2 regions of the Carboxydothermus ferrireducens DSM 11255 genome follow, and region 2 is predicted to be linked to the other one. Evidence: a T-box and tRNA genes for the amino acid it is inferred to sense, from the RefSeq annotation. Region 2 holds a T-box; the other holds one or more tRNA genes.
The links. The T-box of region 2 lies ahead of glyQ (glycine--tRNA ligase subunit alpha). A T-box ahead of a tRNA ligase gene usually reads a tRNA of that ligase, here a tRNA-Gly.
Positions count from the first base shown of each region.

Region 1: it has a tRNA-Gly gene. The T-box ahead of glyQ (glycine--tRNA ligase subunit alpha) is inferred to sense a tRNA for this amino acid. The anticodon was not compared.

Region 1 covers NZ_ATYG01000019.1:45,291-52,650, forward strand. The annotation lists gene speE (polyamine aminopropyltransferase) at 1-448, shown strand, start outside; gene speB (agmatinase) at 460-1,323, shown strand; tRNA gene CARFE_RS0108025 (tRNA-Asp) at 1,431-1,507, shown strand; tRNA gene CARFE_RS0108030 (tRNA-Phe) at 1,516-1,591, shown strand; tRNA gene CARFE_RS0108035 (tRNA-Gly) at 1,603-1,677, shown strand; tRNA gene CARFE_RS0108040 (tRNA-Cys) at 1,693-1,767, shown strand; tRNA gene CARFE_RS0108045 (tRNA-Leu) at 1,802-1,892, shown strand; gene CARFE_RS0108050 (LysE family transporter) at 2,026-2,676, shown strand; gene CARFE_RS0108055 (long-chain-fatty-acid--CoA ligase) at 2,697-4,172, shown strand; gene CARFE_RS0108060 (cytochrome c3 family protein) at 4,429-6,975, shown strand; gene CARFE_RS0108065 (hypothetical protein) at 7,038-7,360, shown strand, end outside.
Region 2 covers NZ_ATYG01000002.1:32,471-39,830, forward strand. The annotation lists gene CARFE_RS0101550 (helix-turn-helix transcriptional regulator) at 1-129, opposite strand, end outside; gene glyS (glycine--tRNA ligase subunit beta) at 233-2,305, opposite strand; gene glyQ (glycine--tRNA ligase subunit alpha) at 2,323-3,195, opposite strand; T-box leader at 3,302-3,506, opposite strand; gene recO (DNA repair protein RecO) at 3,558-4,280, opposite strand; gene CARFE_RS0101575 (long-chain-fatty-acid--CoA ligase) at 4,445-6,115, shown strand; gene ldhH (L-lactate dehydrogenase (quinone) large subunit LdhH) at 6,152-7,360, opposite strand, start outside.

The DNA.
Region 1 (7,360 bases), on a different contig from region 2:
CCCTAAAGTTGAAGTAAGAGTCGAGGATGGGATAAAACATGTAAAAGAACATAAAGGGGAATATGATGTCATAATCATTGATTCAACCGAACCGGTAGGACCGGCGGTTGAACTTTTTAGTGAAGATTTTTATAAAAAAGTTTATGAGAGCTTAAAAGATGACGGGATTATGGTGGCCCAGACCGAATCCCCCTTTTTCAATCGAGATATAATTAAAAATTCTTTTACAAGAATAGGAAAGAATTTTCCCATTACCAGGCTTTACTTTGCTACTGTTCCCACCTATCCCAGCGGAGTTTGGACTTTTACTTTAGGTTCGAAGAAATACGACCCGCTGGCGGTAAAAAAAGAAGATATATTTGTTGATCCGAGCAATAAATACTATAATGCTGAGGTTCACTTTGGGGCTTTTATGCTGCCAAACTTTATTGCCGAGATAATCAAATAGAAGGTGAGATAATGCTTCCTGTTGAAAAATTTACTGGTTTTATGGGCAGTTCCGACAATTATGAAGGTGCTGCCTTTGTTTTATTTGGTATTCCCATGGATTTTACCGTCAGTTTTCGGCCAGGTGCCCGCATGGCTCCCCAGCATATCCGTCAGGTTTCCTTTGGTTTAGAGGAGTATGACTGGGATTTGGAAAAAAGTCTTAATGACGTAAACTTTTACGATATGGGAGATGTAGCGCTGACTTTGGGCAGGATTGAAGAAAGCTTTACCAGCATCCGGACAGTAACGAAAAAAGTGTTGAGTGACGGTAAAATTCCGCTAATTATCGGTGGCGAACATTTAATTACTTATCCGGTGATCCTGGAATTTGCCGAAAAGTATCCCGATTTAGCTGTAGTTCACTTTGATGCTCATGCGGATTTGCGGGATCATTATCAGGGAGAAAAACTTTCCCATGCAACGGTTATGCGGCGTGTAGCGGAAATTATTGGGCCGCAAAACCTTTATCATATCGGTATCCGTTCCGGTACCCAAGAGGAAAAGGAGTTTATTACAAAAAAATCAAACTATCTTGGCCAAAACGTGTTGGCGGGTGTAGAAAAAGCGTTGGAAAAACTTGGGCAAAAGCCGGTGTTTATTTCCCTGGATATTGATGTGGTAGATCCGGCCTTTGCCCCGGGAACCGGAACCCCGGAACCGGGGGGAGCTACCAGCATTGAGATAATGGAAGCCATTGTAAAACTTAGTTCTTTAAATATTGTTGGCATGGATTTAGTTGAAGTATTGCCCGTCTATGATCCTTCGGAACGTACATCGCTCTTGGCGGCCAAAATTTTGCGCCGGGCATTGTTATCTTTTAATATTACCAGGTAATATCAAAACATTGAAAAAATAAAAAACTCAAAAAAAGTAGTTGACTTCTAAGTAAATGTCATGTATTATAATAAATGTCGGTTGGGCCGACAGGCAGATAAAGATGCGGAGCTGTGGTGTAGGGGCCTAACATGCCTGCCTGTCACGCAGGAGATCGCGGGTTCGAATCCCGTCAGCTCCGCCATAAAGCTTGCCACGGTAGCTCAGTTGGTAGAGCAGAGGACTGAAAATCCTCGTGTCGGCGGTTCGATTCCGTCCCGTGGCACCATCAAAAAACGGGCGGAAGTGGCTCAGGGGTAGAGCATCGCCTTGCCAAGGCGAGGGTCGCGGGTTCGAATCCCGTCTTCCGCTCCATTATTTATCTAACCTGGCGGCATAGCCAAGTGGTAAGGCAGAGGTCTGCAAAACCTTTATTCCCCGGTTCGAATCCGGGTGCCGCCTCCACAATGAAAACAATCAAATAATTTTTTATAAATTCGCCGGGGTGGCGGAACTGGCAGACGCACGGGACTTAAAATCCCGGGGGCCCTTAAAGGCCCGTACCGGTTCGATTCCGGTCTCCGGCACCACTTGAAAGAAAAGCCTGCAGCAATGCAGGTTTTTTTGTTTTTTAAAAACGATTTGACGGAAAAACTCTGTTTTTTATAAGATATAGAATATAATAAATATTAAATTTAATGTTAAGAGACAGGGGGAAAAGAGATGGAAGTATTTGGTCTGTTTGTTACGGCGTTTATTGTTGGCTTTTCCGGGGCGATGATGCCGGGCCCGCTTCTAACGGTAAACATCAACGAGAGTTTACGGCGGGGATTTTGGGCAGGCCCGCTTTTAATCCTGGGACATGCGCTATTAGAGACGGCGCTTGTGGTGGTAATACTTTTGGGTTTGGGGAAAATCCTTACAAATTCTTACGTCTCTGGAGCCATTGGACTATTGGGCGGGGTGATGCTTATTTATTTTGGGTTTACCATGACCAGAGATGCCGGTTATAAAAAAATTTCCCTTGATTTAACCGGAAGTGGTTCAATACCCCAAAAGCCGGGTCGGTTAATGCTTAATGGGGCCTTGGTTTCTTTGGCAAATCCCTACTGGTCCCTTTGGTGGGCGACGATTGGTTTAAGCTATTTAACCAGGTCCCTGATTGTTGGAGTTTTTGGAGTAGGTGCCTTTTTACTTGGTCACTTGCTTGCGGATTTTAGCTGGTATGGTTTTATTTCGTACTTGATTGCCCGCGGTCGAAAACATCTTAAACAAACGGCTTATCTTTTTATAATATTTATCTGTGGCATTTTTTTAGTTGTTTTGGGAGCAAAATTTATTGGCGATGGGATTACACGTTTAAAAATTATGTAAATCCTAAGGAGGTAAAGTTAATGTATTTGCACGAAATTTTTAAAAATAATTTTCGTCCAGAGCATCCGGCCTTAAGTTATCGGGGAAGGAAAGTAACCTATCGGGAAATGGCGAAAATTATTGAAAAGTATGCAGTTTTTTGGCAGCAAAAAGGATTAAAGCCGGGAGATAAAGTTCTCTTAGTCTCAGGTAATTCTCCGGAATTTGTCTATACTTATTTTGGTGTAGTCAAAGCCGGGGGTATTATCATACCGGTAAACATGGGTTTAGCTCCGGAAGAGATTAGATATATTTTTGGTGACGCTCAGGCCCGTTTTGTTGCAATTCAGGAAAAAATCTGGCTTACATTAAAGGAGCGTTTTCCGTTACCCGAAGAAATGGTGATAGTGTTAAATGAAGCTTTGACTTCGGAAATAATGAACTTGGAGGCAAAGTTTATTGAACCAACATATAATGATGTTTGTACCATACTGTATACTTCCGGTACTACCGGCTTTCCCAAGGGTGCCATGCTTACCCACGAAAATTTAATTTTTGATACCGATTCGGTTACGCGTTTTGCGGAAGTTGATGAAAATGATAACTACCTGGCGGTACTGCCTTTATTCCATTCTTTTGCTTGGACCGCCTGTTTACTGGCACCCCTGTATACCGGTGCAACCTGTACCATTGAAGATGGTTTTAATCCCCGGGAGATCGGGAAAGTACTGGTAGCGGAAAAAATTACGATTTTTTTGGGTGTACCTTCGATGTTTATATATCTTCTTGAATATTTACCCAGGGAAGCCTTTAATTCAGTACATTTGGCCGTATCAGGCGGCTCATCTCTGCCTCCGCAATTTTTTTATGCCTTTGAGGAAAAATTTGGGGTTCCCCTTGTCGAAGGCTACGGGCTAACCGAAGCATCTCCAATTGTTACATTGAATCCAAGAAGGGGGCCGCGAATTCCCGGCTCTATCGGCAAAGTGCTGCCGGGGATGGAGGTAAAAATAGTAGATGAAAACTTAAATGAGCTTCCTCCTGGAGAAGTTGGCGAGTTAATGGTTTTTGGTAAAAACGTCATGAAAGGCTATTATAATAAACCCGAGGAAACGGCAAAAGTCCTGGTAAATGGCGGTCTTTTGACCGGTGACCTGGGCAAAAAGGATGAACAGGGATATCTCTATATTGTGGATAGGAAAAAAGATTTAATAATAGTAAGCGGCTTTAATGTTTATCCTACAGAAGTGGAAAGGGCGATACTTGATCACCCTGCAGTCAGGGAAGTGGCGGTGGTGGGAGTTCCGGATGGAGTGCGGGGAGAAGCGGTAAAAGCTTTTATAACCTTGAAAGAAGGGTATAACAGTCTTACCCGCAAAGAACTTTCCGAATTTTTAAGAGATAAACTTGCTGCTTATAAAATTCCGCGTTATGTAGAGGTTTTGCCGGAGCTCCCGAAAAATGCTACCGGAAAAATAATGAAAAAGGTATTGCGTGGCGAAAATACAAATAAATAGTTTATTTTATTCCCCTCATGTCAAAAGATGTGAGGGGTTTTGTCGTTTTTTTAAATATAGTTTTACTAAAAATTTTTTTAATAATAGGAGGAAAATATTTACAATTGGCGTAAATATATTAGTGGGTTTAAAAAGAGAAAAGTTACACAAGGAGGTGCATTCCGCCCCAGAGGGACCCAGTCTACTTCCGGAAAGGGGGGAGAGGAGAAGAGGAAGCGGGTTTCTTGGGGTAGTAATAAAAACAAGGAGGTTTACCATGAGAAAAGGGCTTGTTTTAATCCTGGCGGTATTAATGCTAATTATTTTTACCGCCACGGCCTATGCCGCTCAGGTGCTGGTGCCAACCACCGATAAAGATGTTTATGGCCCAGGAAGTTACATTCCTACACCTACAAGTAAAACAGTTTATGGCTATAATAATTCACCAGCAAAATTTAATGCTGATGGTACAACTTATTATCCCAATGAAATTTACCTCCCCAATGAACAAAATCCTGCCAGTTACCGCATTCACAGCAACTACTCCAAAAATACCGACGCCTGTGCAGCCTGCCATGCTACTCACACCGCAGTAGGCCAAACCCTTTTGCAGTGGGGAACAGTATATGATACCTGTATGGCCTGCCATGATGGTACTATTGGTACAACCTATAACGTTGAAGAAGGTTATATTGCTAATACCGGAAATCCCACTTTTGGGGGAATGTTTGGAACCGGTAGTGAATCTTCGCTTTCACGTCATAACGTGGTTGGGTCGGTCCAAATTTTTGCAGCTCCTGGCGGAAATACCACCGGTAATTATGAAATCAACAATACTCCGGACAAAGCTAATGCAACTGCCTGGGACATTACCTTTGGTTGCGAATCCTGCCACAGCCCCCACGGCTTAGGTGGTAATGCCAGAATCTTAAACCCCAACGTTAATGCTTACAGTTACCTTAACTATAAGTCCAATATAGAGTACATTTATAATGAAGTAACAGGTTATTATGAAAATGCCCAAAAATTCCAGTGGGTCAGAAGCTATCCATATAACAAAGGGACTCAGGTTTGGGTAAATGGGCAGTTGAAAACTGAAGGCGTGGACTATATTTTAGATGGTACCAGCGGCGAAACCAAGATTAAATTACTCCAGGAAAATGGAAGCGTAACAGTAGTGTATGCTTACTTCTATCCTGCTTTGAAGGTCAAAATGGAAGTAAAAGACTACCTAAAATCCAGCGAGTTCGTCCAGCACACTTACGGAATCAATCAATTTTGCGGCGCTTGTCACACCGATTACAACACCGATACCGGAAATATAGCTACCAGTACCGGTTCTTCGGATAAGTTAACCGGTCAGTATACGGAAGCATACCGGCACCAGGTTGGCTTTAAGGTTGACGAGTTTAAAGCCTTCTTGCCGTTAACCAACATGGTCTACGAAAAGCGGAGTGACGGCGATGTCATGACCTGTCTCACCTGTCATTATGCTCACGGTACATCTAAAGATTTCTGGACAAGAACACTAACCAATGATTACTGGTCCGGTCAGGTAATTGATGAGATTGCCGGTTCTTCAGCGTTAAAGCGGGCACCCAACATGGGAACCTGCGAAACCTGCCACCGGAAAGGTCCTGCTAACGAAGGTTATGCTGCCAATGCAGGCGAATCTAATGCTGTAACTCCAACTGCTAACGTAAGTGATGGTACTTCCCAAGCTAATGCCAAGTTTGTGGGCTCGGCTAAGTGCGTTGAATGTCACGCTGCTTATGCTGAAGGTATTAAAGAAACCTACCACAACAATATGGCAACCTACTACAATATTGACAAGAATTCTGCTCCATCGGAGAGAGCGTATAAGGGTTCGGTTGCTTTATTAAGTGTATTTAACGATAACCCGGCTTTAAAAACCACTGCTCCGTTTGTTTATATTTGGGATGCGATTAATGGAAAGACATCAACCTTTGATGTTGTCCTTTGGGGTAAGCCGGATGAAGCAGCTTATGTTGCGGTTTGGGATGGAAGTGCATACCAACGGAAAGCTGAACTTGAATATAATAAGACAACAGGCAAGTATGAATTAGTTTCTAAGAGTGGAACGCTTACCTGCATCAACTGCCATTCAGTTAACAACTATACCTTTGCCAAAGCAACTCCATTGACAACGGATGTTGCCCAGCAGATTTACAATGTTGGTATTCCTTACATTTCACTCCCACAGGGCGTAACAGACTTTTATTACAATGCTGGTGGAACACCAAAGGCTACATTACGCACCCTTATTACCAATGGTGGCGTTGTTACTGCATCAGACGGTACTGGGGTTGTAGAATTACAAATTAACTGCGAGGCCTGCCACGGTCCCGGAAGTGCCCACGTTGCAGCCCCCAGCAGCAAGAACATCACTGGCTGGAAGCAGTACAATTATGCTGTAAGGGTTGGTTTGCCATTCCAAACTAAGGATGGTGCATTAACCGGTATTAGCTTACCGACCAAGGCTCAGTCCTGCGGTAGCTGCCATAACAGCAATACTCACCAGGGCTTCTACTACAAGTCCAAGCACTTTGTCAATGGCCAGATGGACTGCATGGTCTGTCACGATCCGCACAGCGATAAGTACGAGTATCAACTTAAGTTGCCGGTTAAGTCTCTCTGCATGAGCTGTCACGATGCAGGTGTGGCAACCGGTAATATTCCGGTATTCACCAGAGAAGATACTGAGAAGTTCCTTGGCTACTATTCCACCGCATATCACCTCTTTGATGATATGGGTACTATTAACGAAGCAACTTATGCTGCAACTAACAACTTGTTGCCGTAAGCATAATTTGCAGGGTCGGGTAAAACCCGACCCTGCTCTTAAACTTTATAGGAGTGAGTATGATGTATCGTACTGGAAGAGTAATACTATTAGTGGTTATCCTTTTTTCTTTAAGTGGGTGTAGTTTATTAGAAAATACACCTTTGGATAAAATCATCAACAATAATTTTATTGATAATATAACCATGAAAATCAAAACTACATTTAATTCTTATCCCCAAACCCCGGAAGAACTGGCAAAAGCTTTTGCCAAAGCATTAAAAAGTAACGATATAAAAAAGGTAAATAAATATTTACCGGTTCCCGACTCTACCGGTAACCCTACCGCAAGTAATTATTTGAATTTTGGCGGTGGAAAGGATTTTAATGTATCTAAGCTTCGAGG
Region 2 (7,360 bases):
TAAATCCGGCCTTAGCGCTGCACGACTGATGTTAAGTTTTTGAGCAATCTCCTCCCCGGTAATAGGACCGTGATTGCGCACTATTTCAAGGATTTTTTCCTGACGTTTTGTAAGTTCGATATAATTCACCTACCTTAAGGAAATGTGCTATATTATTTAACTAGCTTACAGGATATATTATACTATATTTACTTAAAAAATACCTCCTAATTTAATAATTTTTTGCAAAAAATTAACCAACAATTTTGCTCAAATCGGCAATTTCCAGAACAAGTCGGGCAATTGCTCCAAGTAATCCGAGGCGATTTTCCCTTATCTTTTCGTCTTCAGCCATCACCAGCACTTCGTTAAAGAACCGGTCTAAAGGGTTTGCTAATGCCGCCACTTCTTCCATAGCTTTTAAGTAAGCTTTTTCCCTTAAAAACTCCTTAACATTTAGGGAAATCTCGCTAAACCTGGCAAAAAGCTCTTTTTCCGCCGGCTCATATAATAAACTTTCAGCTACTTCCCTTCCCTGTCCTTTACGGGCCAGGTTATACGCCCGGGTAAAGGTCGTAGTAAGGGCTGTGAAACTCGGATGGTTTCTGAGATTTTCTAAAGCCCGAACTCTTAAGTAAAGGTCATAAAAGTCATCTTTTCCGGTAGCCAGCACCGCATCAATGGTATCGTAAGAAAATCCCTCTTCCAGTAAAAGACCCTTAAATCTTTGGTAAATAAACTCCAAGAGTTCTTCATAAACTTCGGCGAAATTCGCTTTTTCCCGAACCTCGGCGGGTAACAAATTAAAAGCAGCATCAAAAGCCTTCTTTAAAGAAAAGAAGCGTTTGTTTTCAATTAACGTGCGAAGAAGTCCTAAAGCTTGCCGCCGTAAACCAAAGGGGTCCGCCGAACCGGTTGGAATTTGTTTTAAGGCAAAAAATGCCGTGAGGTTATCTATTTTTTCGGCACAGGACAGTAAAATTCCGACTTCAGAGGTTGCCACAATATCCCCTGAAAATCTTGGAAGGTAATGCTCAAAAATTGCATCGGCTACTTCCTTTCTTTCCCCGGACTTTAAAGCATAATCCCGACCCATAATCCCCTGGAGCTCGGGAAACTCATAAACCATATTGGTAGCAAGATCTGCTTTAGAAAGCTCCGCTGCCCGGGCGGCGTAACTTTTTACCTCATCATCACAATTAAGTTCCCTACCAATAGCCACCACAAGTTCCTTTAACCGTAAAACTTTATCCCATACCGTTCCTAACTTCTCCTGAAATACTATCCGGGTAAGTTTTTCATTATAAGCGGAAAGCGGTTTTTTCAAATCTTCCCGGTAGAAAAACCGGGCATCATAAAGCCTGGCCCTTAAAACCTTGGCATAGCCCTCGGCAATTTCCGCTAAATTTTCCCTGCCTCCGTTTCTAACAGCTAAAAATTTGTGGTACAAACTTCCATCATTTTTAAACAGGGGAAAATAGCGCTGGTGTTCCTTCATTGGCGTAATTATTACTTCTTTAGGTAGTTCTAAAAATTCTCTATTAATTTCTCCAATTACCACGGTAGGATACTCCACCAAATTGGCGTTTTCCAGTAAAAGTTCCTCATCCTGATCTACCACAACTCCTTCTTCGGCGCTTGCCCTATGTAACTGAGCCCTGATCATCTCAATTCTTTCATTCAGGGAAACAATAACATAATTCTCTCTCATTGCAACAAAGTAATCGGCTGCTCTATCTAAAACAACTTCCTTTTGCCCTAAGAAGCGGTGACCCCTGGATATCCTGTCCGCCTTAATTCCGGCTATTTCAAGGGGTATCACTTTTTCATCCAGCAGGGAAACAAGCCAGCGAATCGGGCGAATAAACTTAAAATCTATATCTCCCCAGCGCATGGGTTTGGGGAAAGACAGGCTTTTTATTAACTTCCGGGCAATTTCAGGCAACAATTCGTCTACCGGATTTCCCCCGGTTTTTTTCCGGGCAAAAACGTAAATAACCCCATTTACCTCTTTTTCGATTACTTCGTTAGGTTCTATCCCCTGGCTTCTGGCAAAACCTAAAAGAGCCCTGGTCGGATTTCCTTCGCTATCATAAGAAGCCTTCTTAGCGGGCCCCTTTACTTCCTGAATTTTTTCTTCGGTCTTCGGTAAAACTCCCTTAACGTAAAAAACAATCCTCCGGGGTGTTGCCTCGGAAATTACCGCTTCATACTGCACCCCAAATTCCTTTAAGAATTCTTCCCCTTTATTTTTGACCTCTTCAATAATCCCGGGAATAAAGCGCGCCGGTATTTCTTCAACACCAATTTCCAGTAAGTAGTCCATTTTTTCTCCCCCCTAAATTATTTTTTTAAAAGCGGAAAACCGAGACTCTCCCGCTGCTCAATGTACTTCTGCGCAACCAGACGAGCCAAGTTTCTGATTCTCCCGATATACGCCGTTCTTTCGGTTACCGAAATTGCTCCCCGGGCGTCTAAAAGGTTAAAGGTGTGGGAACATTTTAGGACAAAATCGTAAGCCGGCAGAACCACTCCCGCTTCAATTAGACGTTTTGCCTCCGCCTCAAAATCTTTAAACCAGGAAAAAAGCTTATCCACATCGGCCAGCTCAAAGTTATATTTGGAGTTTTCAATTTCCCCCATTAAGTGAACGTCCCCGTAAGTTATTCCATCGACCCAGACAATGTCATAAACGCTATCTTTTTTCTGAAGGTACATAGCGATCCGCTCTAACCCATAGGTTATTTCCGCCGATACTACCGGAAGGTCAATACCGCCGCATTGCTGAAAATAGGTAAATTGGGTAATCTCCATTCCATCAAGCCATACTTCCCAGCCAAGACCCCAGGCTCCTAAAGTTGGGGACTCCCAGTTATCCTCCACCAGGCGAAAATCGTGCTCTTCAAGGTTAATTCCCAGATATCTTAAGCTATCCATATAAAGCTCCACCACATTATCGGGGTTGGGCTTTAAAATCACCTGATACTGGTAATAATGTTGCAAGCGGTTGGGGTTTTCTCCGTACCGTCCGTCGGTTGGTCTTCGCGACGGCTCTACATAAGCCACCCGCCAGGGTTCCGGTCCTAAAGCCCGCAAAAAGGTATGAGGATTCATAGTTCCGGCCCCTTTTTCGGTATCGTAAGGCTGAGCAATAATGCAACCTTGCTGCCCCCAGTATTCGTTTAGCTTTAAAATAATCTCCTGAAAAGTAAGCATAAAAAACACCCCCATATTAGATATTAGAAGTTGGATGTTGGAAATTGGAAAAACCAATAAAAACAAACACCTTAATAAATTTAAAGCCCCTTTGTCCCGGCAAGCTGCCAGGGACGAAAGGGGCATCCTTCCGCGGTTCCACCCTGGTTGGCCAAAAAAGGCCCACCTCAAAACTTTGCAGGCTTTACTCCCCTTGGGGTTTCCTCCTGCCGGCTCCCCGGCGCCTTCACCGTTTATCCCTACCGGGTCACACCAGCCCCCGGCTCTCTTTAAGGGAAATCACAGCTACTCCTCCGGTTCACTGCCAATCCATTATTAATTTGTTTTGAAATAATTTACCAAAGCCTAAGAAAAAAGTCAAGTTAAAGAAGTCTTATTGGCTCACCCAATTGATAACCCAAAAAATATTCCAAGATGGTTTTAACTCTATCCACTACCCGCTCATCCAATAAAAGTTCCGGTAACTTTTCCGGTGAAGCAAGAAGTAAGGCGTTCATCCCTTTTACCACTTCCGGAAATATTTCAAAATAAATCCCCTCTATGGGCCTACAGGAAGGACAGACAATTCCTCCTTCCCCAGCTCCAAAATACCATACTTCACCCCGGTAAGGTTTGCGGCAAACGGCACAGTGAGTGGTTATGGGTCTAAAGCCGGTAAAAGCCAAAAGTTTTAATTCAAAATTTCGTAACACAATTTTGGGCCAAACTCCCGAATTTAGTAACCGTAAACTATATAAAACCCAATTGTATAGTTTAGGGTTAAGTTGCCCCAGAGGCCAAAAGCGATCCGTCAGCCACGCAATTTGCCCCGCCGCATGTAACAAATCTTTATTTCCATAAAGATTGGGAAAATACTCTATGCCTTCCGCTTGCTCAACGATAAAATAATCGTTACTTTGCCGCAAATAAATGTTGGTCCGGCTAAATTCCAGTAACGCTCCCCGCTTTTTGCTTTTTACCTTTTTTGCACCGTAAGCCACCGCTTTAATTTTTCCCAGCTCTTTCGTTATAATTGTCAACATCCGGTGGCCATCACCGAAGTCACTACCCTTTAACACAATCCCTTCATCCAAATAAAATTTCAATATCCATCCCTCTTCTGAACAATTAACTTTATGCTGTCATAATTATATCATTGTTTATTTAAAAAATTATTAGCAATAATTTTTTGAATTTTTAAAATTTTTATTGCCTGAATCCAATTCAAAAATATAATAAACTTAAGAAAACATTTTAAGGAGGGTTTTTCATGATTGATTTAAATAATCCCCCATCCTGGCCTTATTATCCAAAAAACGTGAAATATCACCTGGATTATCCCCCTATTTCTTTGGGTGAAATGTTAGATAAAACTGCCAACGAATTTCCCAACACCGACGCCACAATCTTTTTCGGTGCAAGAATTAAATACCAAAAGTTAAAAGAGCTCACCGATAACCTTGCCGCCAATCTGCAAAGCCTGGGAATTAAAAAGGGAGACCGGGTAGCCTTGATTTTACCCAATTCCCCCCAGGCCGTGATAGCCTTTTATGGTGCTTTAAAAGCAGGCGCAGTGGTTGTCTGGAACAATCCCATGTATACCGAACGGGAACTTCACCACCAGCTTACTGACTCAGGCTCCAAAATTGTGATAACTCTGGATTTAATTCTCCCCAGGGTGTTAAATATTAAAGCTAAAACTTCGTTAGAAAAAATAGTGGTAACCCGACTTTCAGAATTTATGCCACCTCTTTTAAAACTTCTGTATCCTGTCAAAGTAAAAAAAGAAAAACAGTGGGTTGAAATCCCGAAAGAATCATTTATCCTTGGTTTCCAGGAACTTTTAAAATCACCACCCCAGCCCCTTGCAAAAATTACCATTAATCCCGAAGAAGATTTAGCGGTACTCCAGTATACCGGAGGAACAACTGGCATTTCTAAAGGGGTAATGCTCACCCACCGTAATTTAATTGCCAATGCTATGCAGGTAAATGCCTGGGATCCCGTAAGAAGCAGCCAGGATATCATTCTGGCAGTAATGCCTTTCTTTCACGTTTACGGTTTATCGGTTGCTTTAAACCTGGCCGTTTTAACCGGCGCCACCCTGCTTATTATGCCTCGTTTTAACGTCGATGAAATGCTAAAAACCATAGTAAAATACCGGCCCACTCTCTTCCCAGGTGCCCCAACTATCTACGTTGCCATAATCAACCATCCCAGAATAAAAGATTATGACATTACCTCAATTAGACTGTGTATTTCCGGATCAGCACCGCTACCGGTGGAAGTTAAGAAAAAGTTTGAAGAAATTACCGGCGGCCGTATTGTGGAAGGATATGGCTTGACCGAATCATCTCCCGTTACCCACTGCAATCCTGTTCATTCAATGGAAAAGCCCGGTTCGGTGGGGCTGCCCCTTTCCGATACCCTGTGTATGGTAGTTGAACCTGACACATTAAATCCAGTAGCCATTGGCGAAGTAGGCGAAGTTGCCGTAAAAGGACCTCAGGTTATGAAAGGTTACTGGAATCGCCCAGAGGAAACCGCCCTGGTCTTAAAAGAAGGCTGGCTTTTAACAGGCGATTTAGGCCGCATGGATGAAGATGGCTATCTTTATATTGTGGATCGGAAAAAAGATTTAATAATCTCCGGCGGTTACAACATTTATCCGCGGGAAGTGGAAGAAGTTTTATACGAACATCCTAAGGTTAAAGAAGCGGTAGTAATAGGTGTTCCCGATGAGTACCGGGGAGAGGTGGTCAAAGCCTTCATTGTTTTAAAAGAAAATGAAACCGCCACTTCTGAAGAAATTATTAAATACTGCCAGGAAAAACTCGCCAAGTACAAAGTTCCAAAATACGTGGAATTTAGAACCGAACTCCCCAAAACTACCGTAGGTAAGGTTTTACGGCGGGCTCTCCGGGAAGAAGCAAAAAAGTAACCGGAAGGGACGGTTCTACCAGCCACCACTTTCTATCTATCGTAGAAAGTGGTGGTTTTCAGAACCGTCCCTAAAGGTTTTAGCCAGGATGGTGGCTAAGTGCTCTACCTTTACCGGAGCTCCCTGTTTTTTCAGGCCGCCGGCAATTTGCATTAAACACCCCGGACAGGTAACCGCTACTTTTTCTGCACCGGTTTCCATGATGCTTTGGTATTTATTCTGAAACACTTTTTCGGAGATTTCCGGATACTTTATGGAGAAGGAACCGCCAAAACCGCAGCACTGGTCGGAATTGGCCATCTCCACCAGGTTTGCCCCGGTTTTAACAATTAGCTCCCGGGGCTCTTTTACCTGACCCAGGCCCCGGCGGGCATGACAGGAGTCATGAAGGGTATAGCTCCCCGCCAGTTTTCCTTCACCCACCGCCAAATACTTATAAGCAAAATCGGTAAAATCGATTACCTTCCTCGATACTTCCCTAGCTTTCTCCCGGTACTCTTCGTCATCCTCTAAATATTTTTCATAATGCATTAGGGTTTCGCTGCAGGTAGGACAGGCAGTGACTATATAATCATACTCGTGCTTTAAAAACGCCTCAATGTTGTTTTTAGCCATCCTCACGGCAGCCTGTAAGTCTCCGGAGTAATATGCTGGAGCCCCGCAACATCCCAGATCTTCCGGTAAAACCACTTCATAACCGTTTTTCTCTAAAACCAAGAAAACATCTTCACCAATATCGGGATACATGTGTTCAATTAAGCAACCGCTGTAAAACAGCACTTTGCCCCTGGTACCTTTTTTCTTGGGACGCACCCGATATTTTTTATAAAGTCGCTCCTTGGCGAGAGCTGGAAACACCCTGAAAGAAGTAAGATTATCCAAACCAAAAGGTAAAGATTTAATCTCGCCGTTTTCCGCCACAATCCCCTGAAATTTTCGACCAAGGTCTAAAAGAGAGTTGAAAAGCTTGGGATTGGCCAGGATTCGTTCAAAGATAAATTTTTGCACAAACGGTTGTCCATAAGTTTCAACAACCCTTTGACGTAATTTTAACAACAATTCCGGTAAATTTATGCCCGCAGGGCAAACGGTAGCACATCTAAGGCAACTGCCGCAGAGGGCCTGAGGGTCTTTGGCCGCATCCAATCCGTGAAAGAAAGCGGTCAAAAGGGTACCGATAGGTCCGGTATAAACATGCCCAAAGACATGGCCCCCCACTTGCTGGTAGACGGGACACACATTTAA